DNA from 2 places in the Dietzia maris genome. Region 1 is predicted to be linked to the other one. Evidence: predicted binding sites of a transcription regulator. Region 1 holds the regulator's gene; the other holds the start of a gene.

Region 1 (4,411 bases):
CTCCGCCTCCTCGATCCTGCGAGGCCGCCCGGTCGAGCAGCGACTGGCCCTGACCCAGTACCCGCACGGGGGCGTCGAGGCACTGGTCTCGGACGCCGCCCTGGCGGCGTGCGGCCGCATCATCGCCCGACGTAAGGGCGTGCCGGTGTTGACGGTGGCGGAGTTCACCGAACTGCGGGACGCCGCCAGGGCGGAGGTGCCGGGGGCCGTGGCATCGGCGATCTCGACGGTCGTGCCCGCCTTGGTGGCGGCGCAGGAGGTGTCCGTGCGTGTGGCTGAGGCCCCGGCCGAGGTCGCCGAGGCGGTGAGACCGTCACTGGAGTTCCTGGTGGGTAAGGGTTTCCTGGCGCGTCATCCGGTCGACGTGCTGCCGCACCTGGAGCGGCACGTGAAGGCGGTCGGTGTCCGACTCGACCTCGCGGAGAAGTCCCCCGCCCGACATCGGGAACTGACAGCCCGGTTGGCGCGGTCGGAGGAGACCGTCGAGGAGGCGTGCGCGGCTCTGCGGCGTCGGCCCGGCGGCGCGCGCGCGACCCGCGAGCTGCGGTGGTTGCTGGCCGAATACAGGGTGGGGTTGTTCGCCCAGTCCCTCGGCACGGCCCGCCCGGTGTCGGCCGAGCGCATCGACAAGGCGGTCGCGAACGCGCTCGCTCCCCGCGCCCGGCGTTGAGCGCCCGGCGGGTCAGACGTTCGCGCGGCGGCTCAGCGGCTCGCGCGGCGGTCTCTGAGTGCGATGATCTCGCGTTCGAAGTCGTCGGCCGAGCTGAACTGCTTGTAGACGGAGGCGAAGCGTAGGTAGCCCACCTCGTCGAGGTCCTGGAGGGGGCCGAGGATCGCGAGACCGATCTCGTGGGCGGGCACCTCGGACGCGCCGCGAGCGCGGACGGTGTCCTCCACCTGCTGGGCGAGGCGCCGCAGGGCGTCCTCATCGATGGACCGGCCTTGGCAGGCGCGGCGAACTCCCCGGACCACCTTGTCGCGACTGAAGGCCTCGGTGACACCGTTGCGTTTGAGGACCGTCAGCAGTGGCGTCTCGAGCGTCGTGAACCGGTGCCCGCACTCCGGGCACTCCCGGCGGCGCCGGATGGCCTGACCCTCGTCGACCGATCGTGAGTCGATCACCCGGGAGTCCTCGTTGTGGCATGTAGGGCAGTACATTCCCGTGTGGCCCTTCGTCGACCGGACTTCACGCCTCCCGGGACGTGGACCACGGGACGCGGGGACGATTGACCACCGTCCCCGACTCATTCTAGGAGGCAGGTGCGCCGGTCACGCGTAGGCGGGCCCGCCGAGGAACGCCACGGCCAGGAGCATGAGTATCCCGAAGGCGATGCCGCAGGCCAAGAGTGCCCAGGCGGGCACGTCATCGACGACACGGGTCGGAGCCGACGACTCGACGCGGCAGGCGCGCACACTGTCGGACGCCACCGGGCGGGCCTGGACGATCCGCCGCGGAGCCGGTGTGCGGGAGGGCGCCGGTGCGAGGGTGGCGACCCGGTCGGCGGAGGCGCCGCGGTTGGGCGAGGCGGAGTCGCGACGGCCCACCGGCCGCGCGCCGGGTCGGGTCCCGGTACGCCCACGGGTCTGACGCTCACCGGACCGGTCGGGATCCCGGCGGACACCGTCCGCGCTCGGTGCGGGAGCGCGGTGTTCTGCCGCGCAGATCTCCGTCCAGCGCGCGGTGGAGTCGGTGTGCGAGTGCATCTCCAGAATGGTCATGTCCACTCCCTGCTCGATACGGTGTGCGAAGCGGATTCGCACAACCGTATGGGTTTCTGTGTACGTCTGTTCGAATCCCGATACGCCTAGAGTTGTATCACGCGACTCCGACAAGGTCACCATTCCGCGACGAAAAACTTCGAACGTGTGTGTGGCGCTCCCCGCTGAGGGGCGATAGGGTGTACACAGATGACGACGTCGAACATCCATTCGCCGAAGGGACCCGAGATGCCGAAGCCCGACTTCGACTCACTGACAGACCGACAGAAGAGCGTGCTACTGCACATCCACGACACGGTCAAGGAGCGCGGCTATCCGCCGAGCATCCGCGAGATCGGGGACGCGGTGGGCCTGCAATCGACGTCGTCGGTAGCGCATCAGCTGCGGACCCTGGAGAAGAAGGGGTTCCTGACCCGGGATCCGCACAAGCCGCGGGCTGTCGACGTCCACGGGGTGCCCGGGCAGAAGGCCCGGGGTCGCCGGTCGCCGACCAGCGAGGTCCGTCGTCCGAGCGGAGCGGTCGAGCCCGTCTACGTCCCGGTCCTCGGCCGGATTGCTGCGGGTGGCCCCATCCTGGCCGAGCAGGCCGTGGAGGAGGTCTTCCCCCTCCCGACCGACCTCGTCGGGTCCGGGGACCTGTTCATGCTCAGGGTGGTCGGTGAGTCGATGATCGACGCGGCGATCTGCGACGGTGACTACGTCGTGGTGCGGCGGCAGAACGTAGCGGACAACGGCGATATCGTCGCCGCGATGATCGACGGTGAGGCGACCGTGAAGACCTTCCGCAAGGACTCCACGGGGGTCTGGCTCCTGCCCCACAACCCGTCCTTCAGTCCCATCCCGGGCGAGCACGCCACAATCCTGGGCAAGGTCGTCACGGTGTTCCGCAAGCTCTGAACCGGCCCTCGACGACGACGCCGCCTGCCCGGGATCGATCGGGTCAGGCGGCGTCGTCGTCGCAGGGGCCGGTCAGGCGGCCCCGTCGCGCGTACTGCTGTCCGAGACGAATTCGCCGAGCTCACCGGCCACCGAGGCGGGCAGCCGCACGACCAGGCGAGTGCCACGGTCGGTGTGCTCCTCCTCGACGACCGCACCCTCGGTGTGGACCCGTGCGACCACGTCACCCCGCGTGTACGGGACCTCTAGAGTCATCTCCATGTCACCGGAGGCCACGATCTGCATGATCCGTTCGAGCAGCTCGTCGACACCCTGCCCCGTGGCCGCCGAGACGAATACCGCGTCCGGCAGGGCGTGGTGCAGCTCGGTGAGCACCACCGGGTCGGCCGCGTCGATCTTGTTGATGACCACCAACTCGCGGGGGCGCTCGGCGTTCTGCTCCTCCACCACCTCGTTGATCACCTTGCGGACCGCCTCGATCTGACGAAGGGGGAACGCGTCCGAACCGTCCACGACGTGGAGTAGCAGCTCGGAGTCGACCACCTCCTCCAGCGTGGACCGGAACGCCTCGACCAACTGCGTGGGCAGATGCCGGACGAAGCCGACCGTGTCGGTGAACACGACCGATCGCCCGTCGGGGAGGTCGGCGCGGCGGGTGGTGGGATCGAGGGTGGCGAACAGCGCGTTCTGTACGAGGACGCCGGCGCCGGTGATCCGGTTCAGCAGGCTCGACTTGCCGGCGTTGGTGTATCCGGCGATAGCGATCGACGGAACGGGCGTGGCACGCCTGCGGTAGCGCTTGGTGTCGCGGGACTGCTTCATGCCCTTGATCTCGCGACGCAGCTTCGCCATCCGCTCGCGGATGCGGCGCCTGTCCGTCTCGATCTTCGTCTCACCGGGGCCACGGAGGCCGACGCCACCGTTGCTGCCGGCCCGGCCACCCGCCTGGCGGGAGAGCGACTCACCCCACCCGCGGAGACGAGGGAGCATGTATTCCATCTGCGCCAGGGAGACCTGCGCCTTGCCCTCGCGACTGGTCGCGTGCTGGGCGAAGATGTCGAGGATCAGCGCCGTCCGGTCGATGACCTTGACGTTGACCGCCTTCTCCAGCGCCAGGAGCTGACCCGGGGTGAGCTCACCGTCGCAGATGACGGTGTCGGCACCCGTCGCGGCGATGACGTCCTTGAGAACGCTCACCTTTCCCGAGCCGATAAAGGTCGCCGCGTCCGGCTTGTCGCGGCGCTGGATGAGAGCGTCGCAGACCTCGGAGCCCGCCGTCTCGGCGAGCTGGGCGAGCTCCGCCATCGCGGCGTCCGCCTGGGCTGCGGACCCCTCGGTCCACACGCCGACCAGTACGACCCGCTCCAGTCGGAGCTGGCGGTACTCGGCGTCGTTGACGTCCTGGAGTTCGGTTGACAGACCCGCCACCCGGCGCAGCGAGGATCTCTCCTCGAGCTGCAGTTCGCCGATGGATGGATCGAGGTCGCGTGTCGGCCGCTCAACGGCCGTGTGATCAATAGTCATTCCCCAGCATCATCTCACATCGGGGCCGCGTGTGTCGCGTATGCGGGCGTGTGATACGCACCGCCGTGGAACCGGCCGCTGGCGACGAGCGCGGACGGACCGGTGAGGGTCGAACCGCCGTCGGCCAGGTGGACCTCGACCTCCCCGCCCGGTACCGCCACGACGACGTCTCCGCTGCCGCGTCCGGCGTCGGCCAGTGCGGCGACCGCCGTCGCCACGATGCCGGTCCCGCATGACATCGTCTCCCCCGCTCCCCGTTCGTGCACGCGCA
Region 2 (4,411 bases), 660 kb from region 1:
ACCACGGCCTGGATGAGGCCCGCGCCTCCCCGGGGGATCACGACGTCGACGAAACCGCGCGCCTGGATGAGGTGGGTGACCGACGAGCGGTCCTCCGAGGGCAATAACTGCGCGGCGTCGACGGGCAGGTCGTGCTCGGCGAGCACCCCGCGCAGGACCTCGACGAGCGCCTCGTTGGAGTTGCGTGCCGAGCGGGAGCCGCGGAGGAGCGCTGCGTTGCCGGACTTGAAGGCCAGACCGAAGGCGTCGACGGTGACGTTGGGACGCCCTTCGTAGATCATCCCGACCACGCCCAGCGGCACGCGGACCTGACGGAGCTGGAGCCCGTTGGGCCGGGTCGACCCGCGGGTGACGGTCCCGATCGGGTCCGCCAGACCGGCGACCTGGCGCAGCCCGCTCGCGATGCCCTCAATCCGGTCGGCGGTCAGGCGGAGCCGGTCGAGCATGGCCTCTCCGGTACCGGCCTCGATCTGCTCGGCGATGTCCGCCGCGTTGGCCTCGAGGATCGTCGCCTCCGCCGACACGAGAGCATCGGCCGCGGCGAGCAGCAGCGCGTTCTTGCGGTCGGCGGTCAGCAGCGCCAGCTCGCGAGAGGCGGCGCGGGCACGACGGGCGGCACCGTGGACGGCGTCGCGCACCGGGTCCGCGGCCGGCCGATCGGCGTCCGTCTGGCCGGCGAGGTCGGGGGCGTCGAGGTGGCTGGTGGTCATGCGGGCCAGCTTACCGATCGGTGGCTCGCCGACGGCGCAGGTGACAGCGTGACCGGACGCTCGCGGGGGGATCGCGAGTCGGCTGGCCAGCCGGAGGCCCGGGCACGCAGCGCCCGACCCGGCCGGGTCACCTGCCAACTGTGAGGAGGTCACGCCGCCCTCGCCGGAGTACCGGGTGGGATCCATCGGGGCATACCGGGGCGTGCCGGGTCCGGGACCGTGCGCCACTGGCCGGGCCCGTCACCGATCCACCCGTGGTGGACAGGACACACCAGCGCCAGGCTCGACACCGTCGTGGGACCGCCCCGCGACCAGTCCGTCACGTGGTGGCCCTGACACTGTGCCGCCGGCTGCTCGCACCCCGGATGGGTACACCCACCGTGCGCGGCATACATCACCAGCCGCTGCATCGCCGAGGCCAACCGACGATCCCGACCCCGGTCCACATCGATTCGGCGCTCCTCGCGCCCGTCGCGCAGTGCTGACAGAAACCAGGAGCGTCGTCCCGCCAACGTCACCGCCTGCCCGGCGCTCAGCTGCACCCCGCCGTCGGTGTCGACCACCCCGCGGCTCGCGCCCGGCTCCACCGCCAAGCCCAGAGCCAGCACGTGGCACAGCGCGTCATAGGCCCGCTGGCCCGCAGCACGCGTGTCGTCCGCGGCCAACGCCTCCGGGCCGGCCTGCCCACCAGACTCCGGATCCGCCGGTGCGGCGATGCACTGACCCGGGCCGCCGAACCGGGCGATCACCGCCGCGAGCAGCGCTTGCAGGCGCGGCTCGGCTGTGATCCCCATGCTCGCCAGCCCATCCAGACCCGGCCGATGCGCCCGCAACCCCCGCCGTTTCTGCTGCATCTCCTCCAGCCGCTCCAACCGGCCCGGATCCGCCTTGGCCAACTCCCTCGCCGCCGCCGCGGTCAGTGCCCGCACGCTGGCCCCCGCCTGCGCCAACCCCGTCAGATGGCGGGAGAAATCCTCCCGCGCCTCATCGGGGGCGCCCTCGGGCAGTTCGGCGACCGCCTCACCGATCGCCCGCTCCTGCCCGGCGGTGATCCGTCCCCGTCGATGCGCCTCCATCGCGGGAGATCCTTGACGGCGCCCGGCGTCGATCCGGGCCCGGCACTGCCCCGCCGTCAACCCCAGATCCCTGCCCAGCGACGTCGCCGCCGAAGACACCGACCGGCCCGCACGTTCCGCGCGGCCGGCCGCCTCCGCAGCCCCCGCAGCACTGATGGCCTCTACACGCCGGGACACCTCCTCCAGCCGCCGCAACACCACAGGCAACTCCGACTCGGACACCTCCGACCAGCACACCGACGCGAGCTGCTCAACGCTCGTCGTCGTCGACTCCACCAGGTCCGAGATCATGTCCCCATCCTACCGCCGCTATCACACATGTGTTCGAACACCAGGTCCCGGTTCAATAACCCCATTAGGCTATCTACCTGCCGCGATGTGCTGGACGATGCCGGACGGAGCCGAGCACCTCGCCGGGCGGCAGGTCCCACTGGCACCTTTCGATGCAGCCGCCCGAAGTGACCACTTTCGCCTCTCGAGAGCCGGGGGCGCCGCTTCTTACCGTGAACGCACTCGCCGCCACCGCGCGAGCACCTCACCGAAGCAGCCGGTCATGACCGTCGCCGAAACCCCCAGCGAAACCCCCACCGACACCGCCACCGCCATCACGCGTCGGCAGCGGCCGCGGCCGCTGGACTTCATCCGCCGCCACCCGTTGCCGACGTTCTTCGTCCTCGCCAACCTGCTCAGCTGGATCGCCTGGACGCCCTACGTCCTCTCCGAGACCGCGCTCGGCGTCCTGCCCGTGACGCTCAACTCGATCGTCGGCGTCCTCCCCGGCGCGTACCTCGGCCCGATCTCCTCGGCCTTCCTCGTCACCGCCGTCACCGAGGGGCGCGCCGGGGTGCGCAGCTGGGTCGGGCGACTACTGCGCTGGCGGGTCCCGGGGCGGTGGTACGCGGTGGCGCTGCTCGGGGTGCCGGGCGGGATGCTGCTCACGGGCTTCGCGTTCTCCGGCGGCGAGATCCACGCGCCGTCGCTCATGGCGCTGAGCATGTACGTGCCGCTCCTGCTCTTCCAGTTCGTCACCACGGGGCTCGCGGAGGAGCCGGGCTGGCGTGACTTCGCGCTACCCCGGTTGCAGGACCGGTTCAGCCCGCTGGCCGCGTCGATGATCCTGGGGCCGATCTGGGCGCTGTGGCACGTCCCGCTGTTCTTCACCGCATGGGGCGGCTATCCGGACGCGAGCTGGACCCGCGCGACGTCGTTCCTGCTGTTCTGCCTCGGCTTCAACCTGGTCATGACCTGGATCTTCACGAGCGCCGCCGGGAGCAGCCAGGGTCCCGTGGTCGACGCGCGCACCTGCACGGGCCCCTACGCACGTACGAGTACCGCGACCATGAAGCCGCTGTCGTCGTCGAAGGGCCGCAGATCCCAGGTCGACCACCGCTGCTCGACCCGCAGTCCGGCTCGCTCGGCGTCGAGGTCGAACTCCTCCCGCGTCCAACCGCGGTCGAGCCCGAATCCCACGACGAGCCTGCCGGGTCGTCCGTCGGTGGACTCCGACGCCGGCGCCAGGCGGGCGGCGAGGTTGGCCAGGACGGCTCCGCGGTCGGCCGGGTCGACGAAGGCGAGGACGTTGCCGGCTGACACGGCCAGGTCGAAGGGGCCGGCGGCCCAGCCGTCGTCGGCGAGGTCGGCGACCTCCCAGGTGGCGTCGGGGCACTGTTCGCGCGCCCGGTCGACGAGGTAGGGGTCGATGTCGACGCCGGTGACGCGGTGGCCGCGGGCGTGGAGGTAGACGCCCATCCGTCCCTGGCCGCAGCCCACGTCGAGGATGCGCGCGCCGCGCGGCGCCATGGCGTCGGCGAGCCGCGCCTCGCCGTCGATGTCGACGCCCTCGGCGATCATGTCATCCCAGCGCCGCGCGTATCGCCGCGAGTGCTCGGGGTCGGCCTCCACGATCTTCTTCCATGTCTGCGCCATGCGGTCCAGTATGGCCGCCGCGGTGCGGCGCTGCCGAGGGCGGTGACGACGACGAGGACGTGGTCCGCGCGGCCGGCGGGCGGGCCGGGTCAGGAGCCCAGTCGGCGCAGGAGTCGGAAGGTGGTCATGTCGGCGCCCCTGGTCTGGTTCACGAGGGTGGCCGCCGCGACCCCGCCGAGGTGGTCGACGACGGCGATCGACCGGAACCCGCCCGTCCCGCCGTTGTGCCAGAGCACCCCGGACCCGGCCCGGTGCCACCCGAGACCCATCTGCGTGGGCCCGCCCGGTGGGGTCGCGTGGGTGAGCCGGATGGCGTCGGCCAGGGCGGTGCGCGACGGGTCGAGCTGCGCGGCGAGGTAGCGCGTGAGGTCGGCGGCCGTGGATCGCAGTGCGCCTGCGCCGGGGATGCCGGGCAGGGGCCAGGGGTCGGCCGGGCGCCCGCGGCTGCGGTGACCCACCGCGGAGCGGCACCGCTGCTCCTCGGTGAGCAGGTCGTCGGTGACCGTGTCGGGCATTCCGAGCGGCGCGCAGATCCGGTCGCGGACGAGCGTGCCGAAGTCGGTGCCGGTCGCGGTGGTCAGCGCGATGCCGAGAAGCCCGGCGCCGAGGTTCGAGTACGACGGTTTACCGTGCCCCGGGGCGCGGCGGAGTCGGACGCCGCCGAGGCCGTCCAGCACGGCCTGCTCGGTGAGGTCGGCG

Evidence for each region. Region 1 encodes LexA, which represses DNA repair genes until DNA is damaged. Its sites were predicted from a motif close to CGAACANNTGTTCG; they were not measured.
Region 2: a site for LexA is predicted at 2,100-2,113, ahead of VYL96_RS05580 (HNH endonuclease signature motif containing protein). Genes of this name have one in related genera too.

Annotation. Positions count from the first base shown of each region.
Region 1 covers NZ_CP143053.1:1,874,758-1,879,168, forward strand. Annotated here, with positions in the region: gene hrpA (ATP-dependent RNA helicase HrpA) at 1-670, shown strand, start outside; gene nrdR (transcriptional regulator NrdR) at 703-1,158, opposite strand; gene VYL96_RS08620 (hypothetical protein) at 1,270-1,719, opposite strand; gene lexA (transcriptional repressor LexA) at 1,948-2,616, shown strand; gene hflX (GTPase HflX) at 2,689-4,140, opposite strand; gene dapF (diaminopimelate epimerase) at 4,155-4,411, opposite strand, start outside.
Region 2 covers NZ_CP143053.1:1,218,502-1,222,912, reverse strand. Annotated here, with positions in the region: gene VYL96_RS05585 (glutamate-5-semialdehyde dehydrogenase) at 1-710, opposite strand, end outside; gene VYL96_RS05580 (HNH endonuclease signature motif containing protein) at 860-2,077, opposite strand; gene VYL96_RS05575 (hypothetical protein) at 2,495-2,770, opposite strand; partial or broken gene VYL96_RS17270 (CPBP family glutamic-type intramembrane protease) at 2,715-3,032, shown strand; gene VYL96_RS05570 (class I SAM-dependent DNA methyltransferase) at 3,101-3,712, opposite strand; gene VYL96_RS05565 (serine hydrolase domain-containing protein) at 3,802-4,411, opposite strand, start outside.